4 regions of the Agrobacterium sp. NPDC090283 genome follow, and region 1 is predicted to be linked to each of the others. Evidence: predicted binding sites of a transcription regulator. Region 1 holds the regulator's gene; each other region holds the start of a gene.
What was found. The regulator LexA, encoded in region 1, represses DNA repair genes until DNA is damaged. The targets are predictions, from matches to a motif close to TGTTCNNNNTGTGTTCNG.

Region 1 (3,123 bases):
TTACGCGAATGCCGACCGACATGGGATATAGATTGCGCAGCGAAGAAAAGCCCGCATGCATTTCGCTCGCCGCCGAACGAGACCAGGCCCTTGCCTGCTTGTCGCTCGCCCAGACGCCCTGGTGTCGCTCCGCCAGATATTCGGCGATCGACAGCGATTCCCAAACCGTCACTCCCTCATCGACAAGGCAGGGTACCTTGCCGGTCGGAGAGAAGGTGGAGAAGGAAACGCCTTCGCCGAAGGGAACGAGTTTTTCATCGAAGGCGATGCCGAGCGTGCGCATCAATACCCACGGCCGCAGCGACCATGAGGAATAGTTCTTGTTGGCAATATAAAGATCGTACATGACGTGCTCCCCGATATGACGCGCATTTCTATAACGGCGGATGGGCCTTGGAATATTGCAAATAATCCATGGCTCCCATAAGCGGCATTGATGGATGGGAAGGTGAGGTCAGGGAAAAAGAGGCGCATCCACGTCACCACCTGGAGATGACGGCGAGACATATGGCGACGCGATTTGCAACCTGCATCCTCGCTCAAGGAGATGAAGGGTGCTCATTTCCTTGAATTCAACCAGCCGCCTCTTTGCCCTTTCCTGCAGCACAACGAAAACATCTGGCATGAATCCGGAACCATCCTTCATGACAAAAGACGCGCCGATCCGCTGGACGATTTCTCTTTACTTCGGCAAAGCCGCATTGTTCCAGAAAGCAAACCGCGATGCTTCAAAGGGAGCGTCATCTTTCCCGATGACGCTCCCACCGAAAAAAAGGCGCCGTCAATTAATGATAACGGCGGATCAGCCCAACCAGCTTGCCCTGGATTTTCACCCGGTCCGGTCCGAAAATACGGGTCTCATAGGCGGGATTGGCCGCTTCCAGAGCGATGGAAGCTCCCTTGCGGCGGAAACGCTTCAGGGTCGCTTCTTCATCATCCACCAGCGCGACGACGATATCGCCCGGATTGGCGGTGTTGCCGTTGCGGATGATGACGGTATCGCCATCAAAAATGCCGGCCTCGATCATCGAGTCGCCCTTGACCTCAAGAGCATAATGTTCGCCCGAACCCAGCATGTCGACCGGCACGGCCACATCGTGGGTGTTGTTCTGGATGGCGGAAATCGGCACGCCGGCGGCGATGCGGCCCATGACCGGCACGGTGACGGCGCCGCCGAGATCATTGGCTGGCGCCTTGGGGGCAGGGGCCGGTTCCGGCGTCTTCGGCTTGCCGAGGCTGCCTTCGATGACGCTGGGCGAAAAGCCGCGCTGCGGCCTCGCACCCGGCGTGTAGGCCTCCGGCAATTTGATCACTTCCAGCGCTCGTGCCCTGTTAGGTAGCCGGCGAATAAAGCCGCGCTCCTCGAGCGCGGTGATGAGCCGGTGGATGCCGGATTTGGAGGCAAGATCGAGTGCGTCCTTCATTTCATCGAAGGAGGGCGGCACGCCGGACTCTTTCATTCTTTCATGAATGAAGAGAAGCAATTCCTGCTGTTTGCGCGTGAGCATGAGGAAAACACCCTTGAGAATCGTCGTTGAAGTCGCGAAACAAATACAGAACGAACACTATATGTTCCATATGTGTTCCGCAATCCCCTAAAATTTCGTGAAGGGTGTATCGCAGATGGTGATTTGATCGTCGAAACCGTGAACAAAGCGGATTTGATTACTTAAGCGAGGTGTCTCGAACGCCAAAACCATCGGCCGGGGAGAATCGGCCGATGGTTTCCGTTGCCATTTTGCTGCGGGCTGAGTGTCAGTAGATCGTGAGCGCAGGAATGAAGCTGACCGCGATGAGAAGCAGCATCGCCATGGTGAAGAACGGCCACAATTCCCTCGTCGTCGCGCCGAGCGGCGCTCTGGCGATGGAGGACGAGATGAAGAGCGTGGTGCCGATCGGTGGCGTATAGAGCCCGATACCGAGATTGATGACCATCATCATGCCGAGCTGCACCCGGTCGAGCCCGATCATATCCGCAAGCGGCACGAAGATCGGTCCGAGAAGCAGGATCGACGGCGGCAGATCGAGCGGCATCCCGATGATCAGCATCAGGATGTTCATCATGAGAATGATCAGGATCGGGTTGGAGATATTCTCCGCCACCCAGGTGGCGAAATGCTGGGGAGCCTGATCGAAGGTGAGGACCCAGCCTACCGCCGCACTGCCCATGATGACCAGCATGACGACGCCGGTTGCCGAGCCCGCCTCGACGAAATTGTCGCAGAAACGTTTCCACGTCAGATCGCGATAAAAGAAGATGCTGAGCACGAGCGAATAGACGACAGAAAGAACGGCGACTTCCGTCGGCGTTGCAAAGCCGAAGCGCAGGCCGAGGATGATCAGGATCGGCAGAAGGATTGCCGGCAGGCTGCGGAATGCAAGGAGCGCCAGATCGCGCTTGCGGATACTTTCGTCACGCACGGCATAGCCCCGCCGCACAGCGATGGCCCAGCAGACGAAGATGAAGCCCACTGCCATGAGCAGGCCCGGCAGAATGCCGGCTATGAACAGATTGGCGATGCTGACACCGCTGACCAGCGAATAGAGGATCATCGGGATCGACGGTGGGATAAGCACGTCGATGACCGCCGAGGTGGCATTGTTGGCCGCACAGAGGGGGGCAGGGTAGCCTTGGCGTTTCTGCCATGGAATGAGCACCGAACCGAGCGCACTCGCATTGGCGACCGCCGAGCCGGAAACGCCGCCGAACACGACCGAAGAAATGACCGTCGTGGAAAGCGGGCCGCCGCGCCAGCGCTGCATGGCCTTGGAGGCGAGTTCCAGAAGCTGGGTTCCGAGTTTGCCGCCGAGCATCAGCGTGCCGGCGAGCATGAAGAACGGCAGCGCCAGCATCGGAAAAGACTGCGTCTGGTCGTAAACCTGCTGCGCCACGATCGAAAGCGGCACGTAACCGTTCCACAGCACGGCGACACCCGCAGAGATGATCAGGGCGTAGCCGACCGGAACCGCAATCATCATGAGAATACAAAATGCAATGATCATCACGATGGTCATAGCGGCATCTCCTCGGTTGCGCCGTGCGGGCGGGCATGCCAGCCGCCGGAGAGAATGCGCAGGCTCGCTGTTGCGGTCGTGACGGAGACCAATGCCGCGCCGAAGGCG
Region 2 (3,123 bases), 110 kb from region 1:
TTTCCATTCTGCGCAAGGCCGATTTTGAATTGAAGAGCGGTGAGATGGTGGCGCTGGTCGCCCCTTCGGGCACCGGCAAGTCCACTCTGCTGCATCTGGCAGGGCTCCTCGAACATCCCGATGCCGGCGAGGTCTTCATCAACGGCGCGCCCTGCAACGGCCTGCCGGATGAAGCGCGCACCGCGATCCGCCGCAGCGATATCGGTTTCGTTTATCAGTTCCATCACCTCCTGCCGGAATTCTCCGCGGTGGAGAATGTGATGATGCCGCAGCTCATCGCCGGCCTCACGCAGGCGGAGGCCCGCAAGCGTGCCAGCGCGCTGCTCGACTATATGCGGGTGGGCCATCGCGGCGAGCATCGCCCGGCCGAACTCTCCGGCGGCGAACAGCAGCGTGTCGCCATTGCCCGCGCCGTCGCCAATGCGCCGCTCCTGCTGCTGGCCGACGAGCCGACCGGCAATCTCGATCCGGAAACCGCGCATTATGTTTTCGATGCGCTGGAGGCACTGGTGCGCCAATCCGGCCTCGCGGCGCTGATTGCCACTCACAATCATGAACTCGCCGCCCGTATGGACCGACGCGTGACGCTCTCCGACGGCAAGATCGTCGATTTTTGAGATCGATTGCACGAGGCCGATTCCCGTGCATCGTTTGCTTCCGCAGCGCTTGAGATGGTCATTTCCGCGATGGGGGTGATGGTTCCGGAACGGGTTGCGTCGATGCAGCGAGTCGGTCCGGTCAGTCTTCTCCAAGGGACGCCTGTTCTCCAGATTTGAATTTTTTCCGGACCCGGAGGTGTTTTGCCCTCCGGGTTTTTTCGCTTTGGAGTCAGCGGCTTGCTGTCCTCTATCCGGGAACCGAAGGCGATTCTGCCGCATTAGCAAGGGGAATATCAGCAAAACCCTGTTGACAATCGAACAAAATGAGAACAAAGTTGGAACATAACGAGTAAGGAGAGACCAATGACTGATTTCATCCGTGACGTTGCCGCTTTCGCCTCCATCGCTGTCTTTGTTGCCAGCTTTTCGGTGATCCTCACCGCCCTGTGAAGAAGACACCGGCGCAGAAGCCTGTATGGACGCCGCAAAACGGTGGACATTGAGCGCCGGAAATCGGAAAATCGCCCCCTCGATTCAGAATGACAGGAAGACGATATGGGCGATACGGTTGTGCGTGGAGAGACCTCTGGCGAAACGCTGAAGACCCCCGGTTTCGTCCATCTTCGGGTTCATTCCGCATACTCCCTGCTTGAGGGGGCGTTGCCCCTCAAGAAAATCATGTCCAAGGCCGTTGGCGACGGCCAGCCGGCCATTGCCATTACCGATACCAACAATCTTTTCGTCGCGCTGGAATTTTCCGAAAAGGCGCGGGACGAAGGTCTGCAGCCGATCATCGGCTGCCAGCTGTCCATCGACATGCAGGATGCGGCGGAGGATCGCCGCAACCACAATAGCCACCTCCAGAAACTCCCCGCCATCGTTCTCCTTGCCGCCAATGCGGAAGGCTATGAGCGGCTGGTGGATCTCGTCAGCCGCGCCTATCTGGAAGGTGAGGGCAGCAGCCATTCCGTGCACATTACCCGCGCATGGCTGGAAGAAGCCTCCAATGCCGGCCTCATTGCGCTGACCGGTGCTTCCGGCGGCCCCGTCGATATGGCGCTGAAGGAAGGCCACGCCGCGCAGGCGAAGGAGCGGCTGCTGACGCTGAAGTCACTGTTTGGTGACAGGCTCTATATCGAATTGCAGCGTCAGTCCGGTTACGACCGTTCCCATGAGCGGCGCCTGATTGGTCTTGCTTATGAACACGACATCCCCCTCGTTGCCACCAACGAGGCGTTTTTCCCGTCCAAGGCCGATTATGAGGCACATGATGCGCTGATGGCGGTGGCGCATAACGCCATCGTGTCCGATGACAGCCGGTTCCGCCTGACACCCGATCATTACCTCAAGAGCCGCGCGGAGATGACGGCGCTGTTTGCGGATATTCCCGAGGCGCTGGAAAATACCGTCGAGATTGCACTCAGATGCTCCTATGTGCTGAAGAAACGCGGGCCGATCCTGCCGCGGTTCACCGGTGCCAGCGACGATCCGGAAGCGGCTGAACGCGCCGAAACCGAGGAATTGCGCCGGCAGGCGGTGGAGGGACTGGATCAGCGGCTTGCCGCGCTCGGCATGGCGCCCGGTTATACGGAACAGGATTATCGCGAAAGGCTGGATTTCGAGCTCGGCGTCATCTCGCGCATGAAGTTTCCCGGTTACTTCCTGATCGTTGCCGACTTCATCAAATGGGCCAAGCAGCACGATATTCCGGTTGGCCCGGGCCGTGGTTCGGGTGCGGGCTCGCTCGTCGCTTATGCGCTGACGATTACCGATGTCGATCCGCTGCGCTTCTCGCTGCTGTTCGAACGCTTCCTCAATCCCGAACGCGTTTCGATGCCCGACTTCGATATCGACTTCTGCCAGGATCGCCGCGAAGAGGTGATCCGTTACGTGCAGGCCAAATATGGCCGCGAGCAGGTGGCGCAGATCATCACCTTCGGTTCGCTGCAGGCGCGCGCGGCCCTGCGCGACGTCGGCCGTGTGCTGGAAATGCCCTATGGCCAGGTCGACAAGATCTGCAAACTGGTGCCCAACAACCCGGCCAACCCGACGCCGCTCTCCAAGGCGATCGAGGAAGAGCCGCGCCTGCAGGAAGAGGCGGACAAGGAGCCGGTCGTCGCCCGCCTCCTGGATATTGCCCAGAAGATCGAAGGGCTTTACCGCCACGCCTCCACCCACGCCGCCGGTATCGTCATCGGCGACCGACCGCTCTCCAAGCTGGTGCCGATGTATCGCGATCCGCGATCCGATATGCCGGTCACCCAGTTCAACATGAAATGGGTGGAAAGCGCCGGCCTCGTCAAATTCGACTTTCTCGGCCTGAAGACGCTGACGGTGCTGAAAGTGGCCGTCGATTTTGTTGCCAAGCGTGGCATCAAGGTCGATCTCGCCGCCATTCCGCTTGAGGACGCCAAGACCTACGAGATGCTGTCGCGCGGCGAAACCATCGGCGTGTTCCAGGTGGAAAGTGCGGGCATGCGCAAGGCGCTGATCGGCATGCGCCCAGACTGCATCGAGGACATCA
Region 3 (3,123 bases), on a different contig from region 1:
ATGCGCGCCTCCGCCATCATTGCCGCGGCCACGCGCATGCTCGATGTCTTCGGCATATGGAACGAGATCGAGCCCGAGGCTCAGCCGATCCACAAGATGATCGTTACCGATTCGAAGACCGCCGATCCGGTCCGCCCTGTGTTTTTGACCTTCGATGGCGCGGTGGAAGCGGGCAGGCCTTTTGCCCACATGGTTCCGAACGTCGCTCTGGTGGGTGCCTTGCGAGGCCTATGCGAGCGCCTCGGTGTCGAAATGCGCCATGGTCTCAGCGTTTCAGGCTTTACCGCAGGGCCGCAATCGACAGCCATAAACCTTTCCGACGGATCGTCGCTCGAAACCCGGTTGCTGATTGCCTGTGACGGGGTTCGTTCGGTGCTGAGGGACATGGCCGGTATCAAGACCGTGCGCTGGGATTACGACCAGTCCGGCATCGTCACCACGGTCGAACATGAGCGGCCGCATGAGGGCTGTGCTGAAGAACATTTCCTGCCCTCCGGCCCTTTCGCCATTTTGCCGCTGAAGGGTAACCGTTCCTCGCTCGTCTGGACCGAACGCACGGCCGACGCCGACAGGCTGGTCGCTTCCGACGATCTGGTGTTCGAGGAAGAGCTGGAGCGCCGCTTCGGCCACAAGCTCGGTCCCGTCCGTCCCGTTGGTCCCCGCCGTGCTTTTCCGCTCGGTCTGACTTTGGCGCGCTCCTTCGTTGCGCCACGGTTTGCGCTTGCGGGTGATGCCGCGCACGGCATCCACCCGATTTCCGGACAGGGCCTCAATCTCGGTTTCAAGGATGTGGCGGCGCTTGCCGAAACCGTGGTCGAGGCCGACCGTCTCGGCCTCGATATCGGATCCCTCAACGTTCTGGAGCGGTATCAATCCTGGCGTCGTTTCGACACGCTGCGCATGGGCGTGACGACGGATGTGCTGAACCGGCTTTTCTCCAACGATGTCGGCCCTATCCGCATCATGCGCGATTTCGGTCTGGGCGTGGTGGATCGTTTGCCGGGTCTCAAATCCTATTTCATCGGCCAGGCCGCCGGCACGACGGATGCGAATGCGCCGCGTCTGCTCGCCGGCGAGGCGCTCTGATCCGATCCTTCGTGGATGTTTTGAATAAGTTTTTCCGGGATTGCCGCTTGACAGTCGATTCCGGTATTTCTGCCCGGCGGCTTTACCGTAAAGCCGAATCCGGCCAAGGACTTATCCGGATTCATAATCTGGTATGGGCTGCGCCCTCGCCACCCAGATATTGCGGAGAACAAAAGCTGAATCCTGCCGAGTCAGCGATTCGTATTCGATTCGTTCGCAGACTGTTCCGCAGCCGAATCGATTGCATTTTTGCCGGATTCTTTTTGGACCTTCAAGTCACTGAATCTGTACAGAAAAATCATTGGCGGATTCCTCCTTGGCTACTTTACGGATGAGGCCTATTGCCTTTGTTGGCGGGCGTTGCCATGTGTGGTGCGTGCGGCCCGCATCGGTGATGCCGGGCGCACGACAAGCAGATGAAGTCGATTCGCGGATACTACGTTGAATTTTCGCCCCATGATCCTGAGCGGCCGCGGTGTCACGGCCGTTCTCGGCCCCACCAATACCGGCAAGACCCATTACGCGATCGAGCGGATGGTCGCGCATGGCAGCGGTGTCATCGGCCTGCCGCTGCGTCTTCTGGCGCGGGAGGTCTATACCCGTCTGGTCGAGAAGGTGGGTGCGCCGAATGTGGCGCTGATAACAGGCGAAGAAAAGATCGCGCCTCCCAAAGCCAAATATTCCGTCTGCACGGTGGAAGCCATGCCGCGCGAGACGACCGCCGCTTTCGTTGCCATCGACGAGGTGCAGCTGGCCGGCGATCTCGAACGCGGGCATATCTTCACCGACCGGGTGCTGCATCTGCGCGGACGGGAAGAGACGCTGCTTCTGGGTGCCGGCACGATGCGTCCGATCCTCGAAAAGCTGCTGCCGGGAATAACCGTGGTGGAGCGGCCGCGCCTGTCGCAGCTTTTTTATGCCGGTCAGAAGAAGATCACCCGTCTGCCGCAGCGCACGGCAATCGTCGCCTTTTCCGCCGATGAGGTTTATGCCATCGCCGAGCTTGTGCGCCGCCAGCGCGGTGGCGCGGCCGTGGTGCTGGGCGCGCTTTCGCCGCGCACGCGCAATGCGCAGGTGGGCCTCTACCAGTCGGGTGATGTGGAATATCTTGTCGCGACGGATGCCATCGGCATGGGTCTCAACCTCGATGTCGATCACGTCGCCTTCGCGCAGGACCGCAAATTCGACGGTTACCAGTTCCGCAACCTCAATCCGGGCGAGATCGGCCAGATCGCCGGCCGCGCCGGCCGTCATCTTCGCGATGGTACATTCGGTGTCACGGGGCGTGTCGATCCGTTCGACGACGAGCTGGTGGAGCGGATCGAAACCCATCAGTTCGATGCGGTGAAGGTTCTGCAATGGCGGACGAAAAACTTCGATTTTTCCTCCATTGCCAATCTGCGCACGAGCCTTGATGCCGCGCCGACGATCCAGGGGCTTTCGAGGGCTCTGCCAGCCATCGACCAGCAGGCGCTTGAATATCTGTCGCGCTACCCCGAGATCATCGATGTGACGACGACGGATGCGCGGGTGGAAAAACTCTGGGAGGCCTGCGCGCTGCCCGATTATCGCCGCATCGCCCCCGCACAGCACGCCGATCTGATTTCCACGCTCTATTTCGATCTCGTCAAGCGCGGGGCGGTGAACGAGGATTTCATGGCCGAGCAGGTGCGCCGCGCCGACCGTACGGATGGAGAGATCGATACCTTGTCTGCGAGGATTGCGCAGATCAGAACATGGACTTATGTATCGAACCGCCCAGGATGGCTTGCCGATCCGACACACTGGCAAGAAAAGACGCGGGAAATCGAGGATCGATTGTCCGATGCGCTACATGAAAGGTTGACGAAACGCTTTGTTGATCGCAGGACATCTGTGCTCATGAGGCGCCTGAGAGAGAATGCGATGCTTGAAGCTGAAATCAGTGTAAATGGTGATGTCTTCGTAGAAGGTCATCACGTCGGCCAGTTGGCCGGGTTCCGGTTCACACCGGTGCCGGGAATGGAAGGGCCGGATCAGAAGGCCGTGCAGGCTGCG
Region 4 (3,123 bases), on a different contig from region 1:
ATCCACCCGGTGCGGCACCAGATCGACCCGGCGGGCGCCGAGGCCGCGCTTTTCCAACGCGGCACAAAGGCCGACAACCAGCTTCTGGGTATAACGGGCAATCGTCTCCGCCGCCGCGATGGGTTCGGGAAAGGCGCGCCGCACCTCCACCAGTTCGGCCACCCGCACGGGTTCGATGGGTTCGCCGATCTCGCCGAAAGCCTGGGAGAGACGACGGATAAGTTCGGGGCCAAAACGCAGGGTGAGCGGCGCACGCGGGGCTTCGGCAAGCTCGCCGATGCTGCGGAAACCAAGCACCTTCAGCCCGGAAACGATACGCTCCTCCAGTCTCAGCGCAGCAAGCGGCAAGCCGCTGATCGCCGCTTTCTGGCCACCCGGCGGTACGATGCCGATCTCATCGCGGCCGAAACGTGCCAGCGCATGGGCCGCCCCCCAGCTATCGGCAATGGCGGCGCGGGCGTTAAAGCCAGCGGCATGCAGGCGGTTGACCATGCCGCTCAGCATCAGCGCCTCATTGCCATGCAGATGGTCCGCACCCGCCGTATCAAGCACCAGCCCGTCCGGCGGGTCGGCAGCGACGATCGGGGCATAGATGCGCAGGAAATGAAAGGCCAGCTGCTGCAGGGCGCGGGCATCGGCCGCTGCGTCCAGATTTTCGACAAGAAGACCCGGCACCAGCGCCTGCGCCTTGCTGACCGGCGTACCGGGGCGAATGCCCGCCGCCTTTGCCGCCTTGTCGAGCGCCAGCACCAGCCGGCGGCTGCCCTGACGGCCGATCATGACCAGCGGCTTTTCAACCGGTGGCGCGTTCTCTCCCGAAAGACGCCGGAAACGATCCGTCGGCCATGTCGGCAGGTAGAGCGAGACGACCCTTTGCATCACAGGCTTCCACTTCAAATTCGGCGCTTTCGCCGCCGCGACATCGCAAAAGCTCAAGCAACCAGCGCGGCCTGCCCACCCCCGGCACCGGCAGGGGGGATGAAGGCCGCACGGAAATGCGCCAGCGGGTCACCGCCGCCGTCGGTTCGCCGAACAGTGCGGCATCGGCCGGACGCCGGAAGCGGCGGATGGCGATGCCGGTAACCCCAGAGGTTTCCGCCGCCAGCTGCAGCCGCCGCGAGGCGGTCATCGGCAGTTTCGCCACTTCACCCATCACCGCACCGAAACCATTGCAGCGCAGTCCCTCCTCGAAACAGTCGAGCACACCTTTTTCATCGCGGCACTCAACGATGATGAGCCGGTTCTGCGACAGGCCGGCCTGTGTCAGGCCCGGCATGAACAGGTCCCGCCGGGTAACACACCATAAAACCTTGCCGGAAAGCCTTGCTGCCACACCGGCCGCAAACAGCGCTGCCGCCGCGCCATCGGCAGCGCCATTGCCGCCGCCGCTCAGCTCATGCAGGCAACCGAGCTTCAGCCCGCCTCCCGGCAGGTGATGGTCGATGGCATCCACGCCGAAAGGCAAGGTCTCGTGCAGCCGCTCAGGGCCGTTCCCGATCCTTTCCAGCCTTTCACGCAGCTCTTCGACAACGAGCAACTGATCCGCGCGCTTTTGCATAGCATGACAGGTTTCAATTCCGGTTATTCATCTTTATTGTTCTTGTTTTGTTCCTATTTTGACCAAGAGTCAAGCAACGAGCTGCCGCTCTTCAACAGTTTGCACGGGAAGAGGAGATTCTGGCCTTGCAGCCCTTCGCCTCGCCGTTAAAACTGAATTGTCCGTTCGCCGTAAAAACCGCGGCGGGGGCATCATGGTTTGGAGGAACCTGCCGATGATTGCCAGCATTCTGATTGCCGTGGTTGCGGCCATCCATATCTACATCGTCATTCTGGAAATGCTGCTGTGGGAAAAGCCGGCCGGCCGCAAGGCGTTCGGTCTTTCAGCGGATTTTGCCCGGCAGACGAAGGTGCTCGCCGCCAATCAGGGGCTTTATAACGGGTTTTTGGCGGCCGGGCTGATCTATGGGCTCACACAGGGCGATGAAGGGCTGAGCTTCAAGGTGTTTTTCCTAACCTGTGTACTGGTGGCCGGTATTTTCGGCGCCGTTACCGCCAATACCATGAAGATCCTGTTCATTCAGGCGCTGCCCGCCCTTTTGGCGCTTGGCGCGCTCTGGATTGGAGTCTGAACCGATGACCGCATGGAACGACAGCCGCGCCAAAAACGCCCTCAACCGGATATTCATGGCGGCAGTCGCAAGCGCTGATCCGGCGAAGGTGTTGCAACAACATCTCCCCTCCCCGCCCAAGGGCCGCTGTGTGGTGGTCGGTGCGGGCAAGGCCTCGGCCGCCATGGCCGCTGCGCTGGAAGCGGCATGGCCGCATGTCGATCTCTCGGGTGTGGTGGTGACGCGTTATGGCCATGCGGTCCCAACCTCCCATATCGAGATCATCGAGGCCTCGCATCCCGTACCCGACGACAAAAGTGCGGAAGCGGCCAAACGCATTCTCGCCGCAGTCGAAGGGCTCACCGCCGACGATATGGTGATCGCACTGATTTCCGGCGGCGGTTCGGCGCTGATGGTAGCACCCGCCGAAGGCATGACGCTTGCCGACAAGATGGCCGTCAATCGTGCCCTTCTGGCCAGCGGCGCGACGATTTCCGAAATGAACGCCGTGCGCAAACACCTCTCCCGCATCAAGGGCGGACGGCTGGCGCTGGCCGCCAAACCGGCGAAGGTGGTCTCGCTGCTGATTTCCGACGTTCCGGGTGACGATCCCTCCGAAATCGCCTCGGGGCCGACGGTTGCCGATCCGAGCGACATTCAAACCGTGCGGGAAATCGTCTCGCGCTATGCGCTCGATCTTCCCGAAACCGTGCGCAGGGTACTGGAACAAGGTGAGGAAACCCCGAAGTCAGGCGATATCGAAGAGGATGTCAGGATGATCGCGGCGCCCTCACTTGCCCTGCAGGCCGCGGCGGATGAGGCCGTGAAGCTCGGCCTTACGCCGCTCATCCTCGGGGATTCCCTCGAAGGCGAATCCAGGGATGTCGGTGCCGTCATGGCCGGCATTGCGTCTTCCGCCAGCCGCAAGGGCCTACCGGTCAAAGGTCCGGCCGTGCTGCTTTCCGGCGGCGAAACCACTGTTACGATCGGCAAGGGACCGGCCGGCAAGGGCGGC

Region 2: the regulator LexA is predicted to act here: its motif matches at 925-942, upstream of dnaE (DNA polymerase III subunit alpha).
Region 3: the regulator LexA is predicted to act here: its motif matches at 1,298-1,315, upstream of ACIQUH_RS18040 (helicase-related protein).
Region 4: the regulator LexA is predicted to act here: its motif matches at 1,596-1,613, upstream of ACIQUH_RS03585 (ImuA family protein).

What each region holds. Positions count from the first base shown of each region.
Region 1 covers NZ_JBIVYG010000001.1:539,848-542,970, forward strand. The annotation lists gene ACIQUH_RS02680 (glutathione S-transferase family protein) at 1-346, opposite strand, end outside; gene lexA (transcriptional repressor LexA) at 786-1,508, opposite strand; gene ACIQUH_RS02690 (TRAP transporter large permease subunit) at 1,756-3,015, opposite strand; gene ACIQUH_RS02695 (TRAP transporter small permease) at 3,012-3,123, opposite strand, start outside.
Region 2 covers NZ_JBIVYG010000001.1:428,407-431,529, forward strand. The annotation lists gene ACIQUH_RS02150 (ABC transporter ATP-binding protein) at 1-617, shown strand, start outside; gene dnaE (DNA polymerase III subunit alpha) at 1,155-3,123, shown strand, end outside.
Region 3 covers NZ_JBIVYG010000012.1:142,409-145,531, forward strand. The annotation lists gene ACIQUH_RS18035 (ubiquinone biosynthesis hydroxylase) at 1-1,086, shown strand, start outside; gene ACIQUH_RS18040 (helicase-related protein) at 1,543-3,123, shown strand, end outside.
Region 4 covers NZ_JBIVYG010000002.1:124,162-127,284, forward strand. The annotation lists gene ACIQUH_RS03580 (Y-family DNA polymerase) at 1-879, opposite strand, end outside; gene ACIQUH_RS03585 (ImuA family protein) at 794-1,558, opposite strand; gene ACIQUH_RS03590 (DUF1304 domain-containing protein) at 1,773-2,129, shown strand; gene ACIQUH_RS03595 (glycerate kinase) at 2,134-3,123, shown strand, end outside.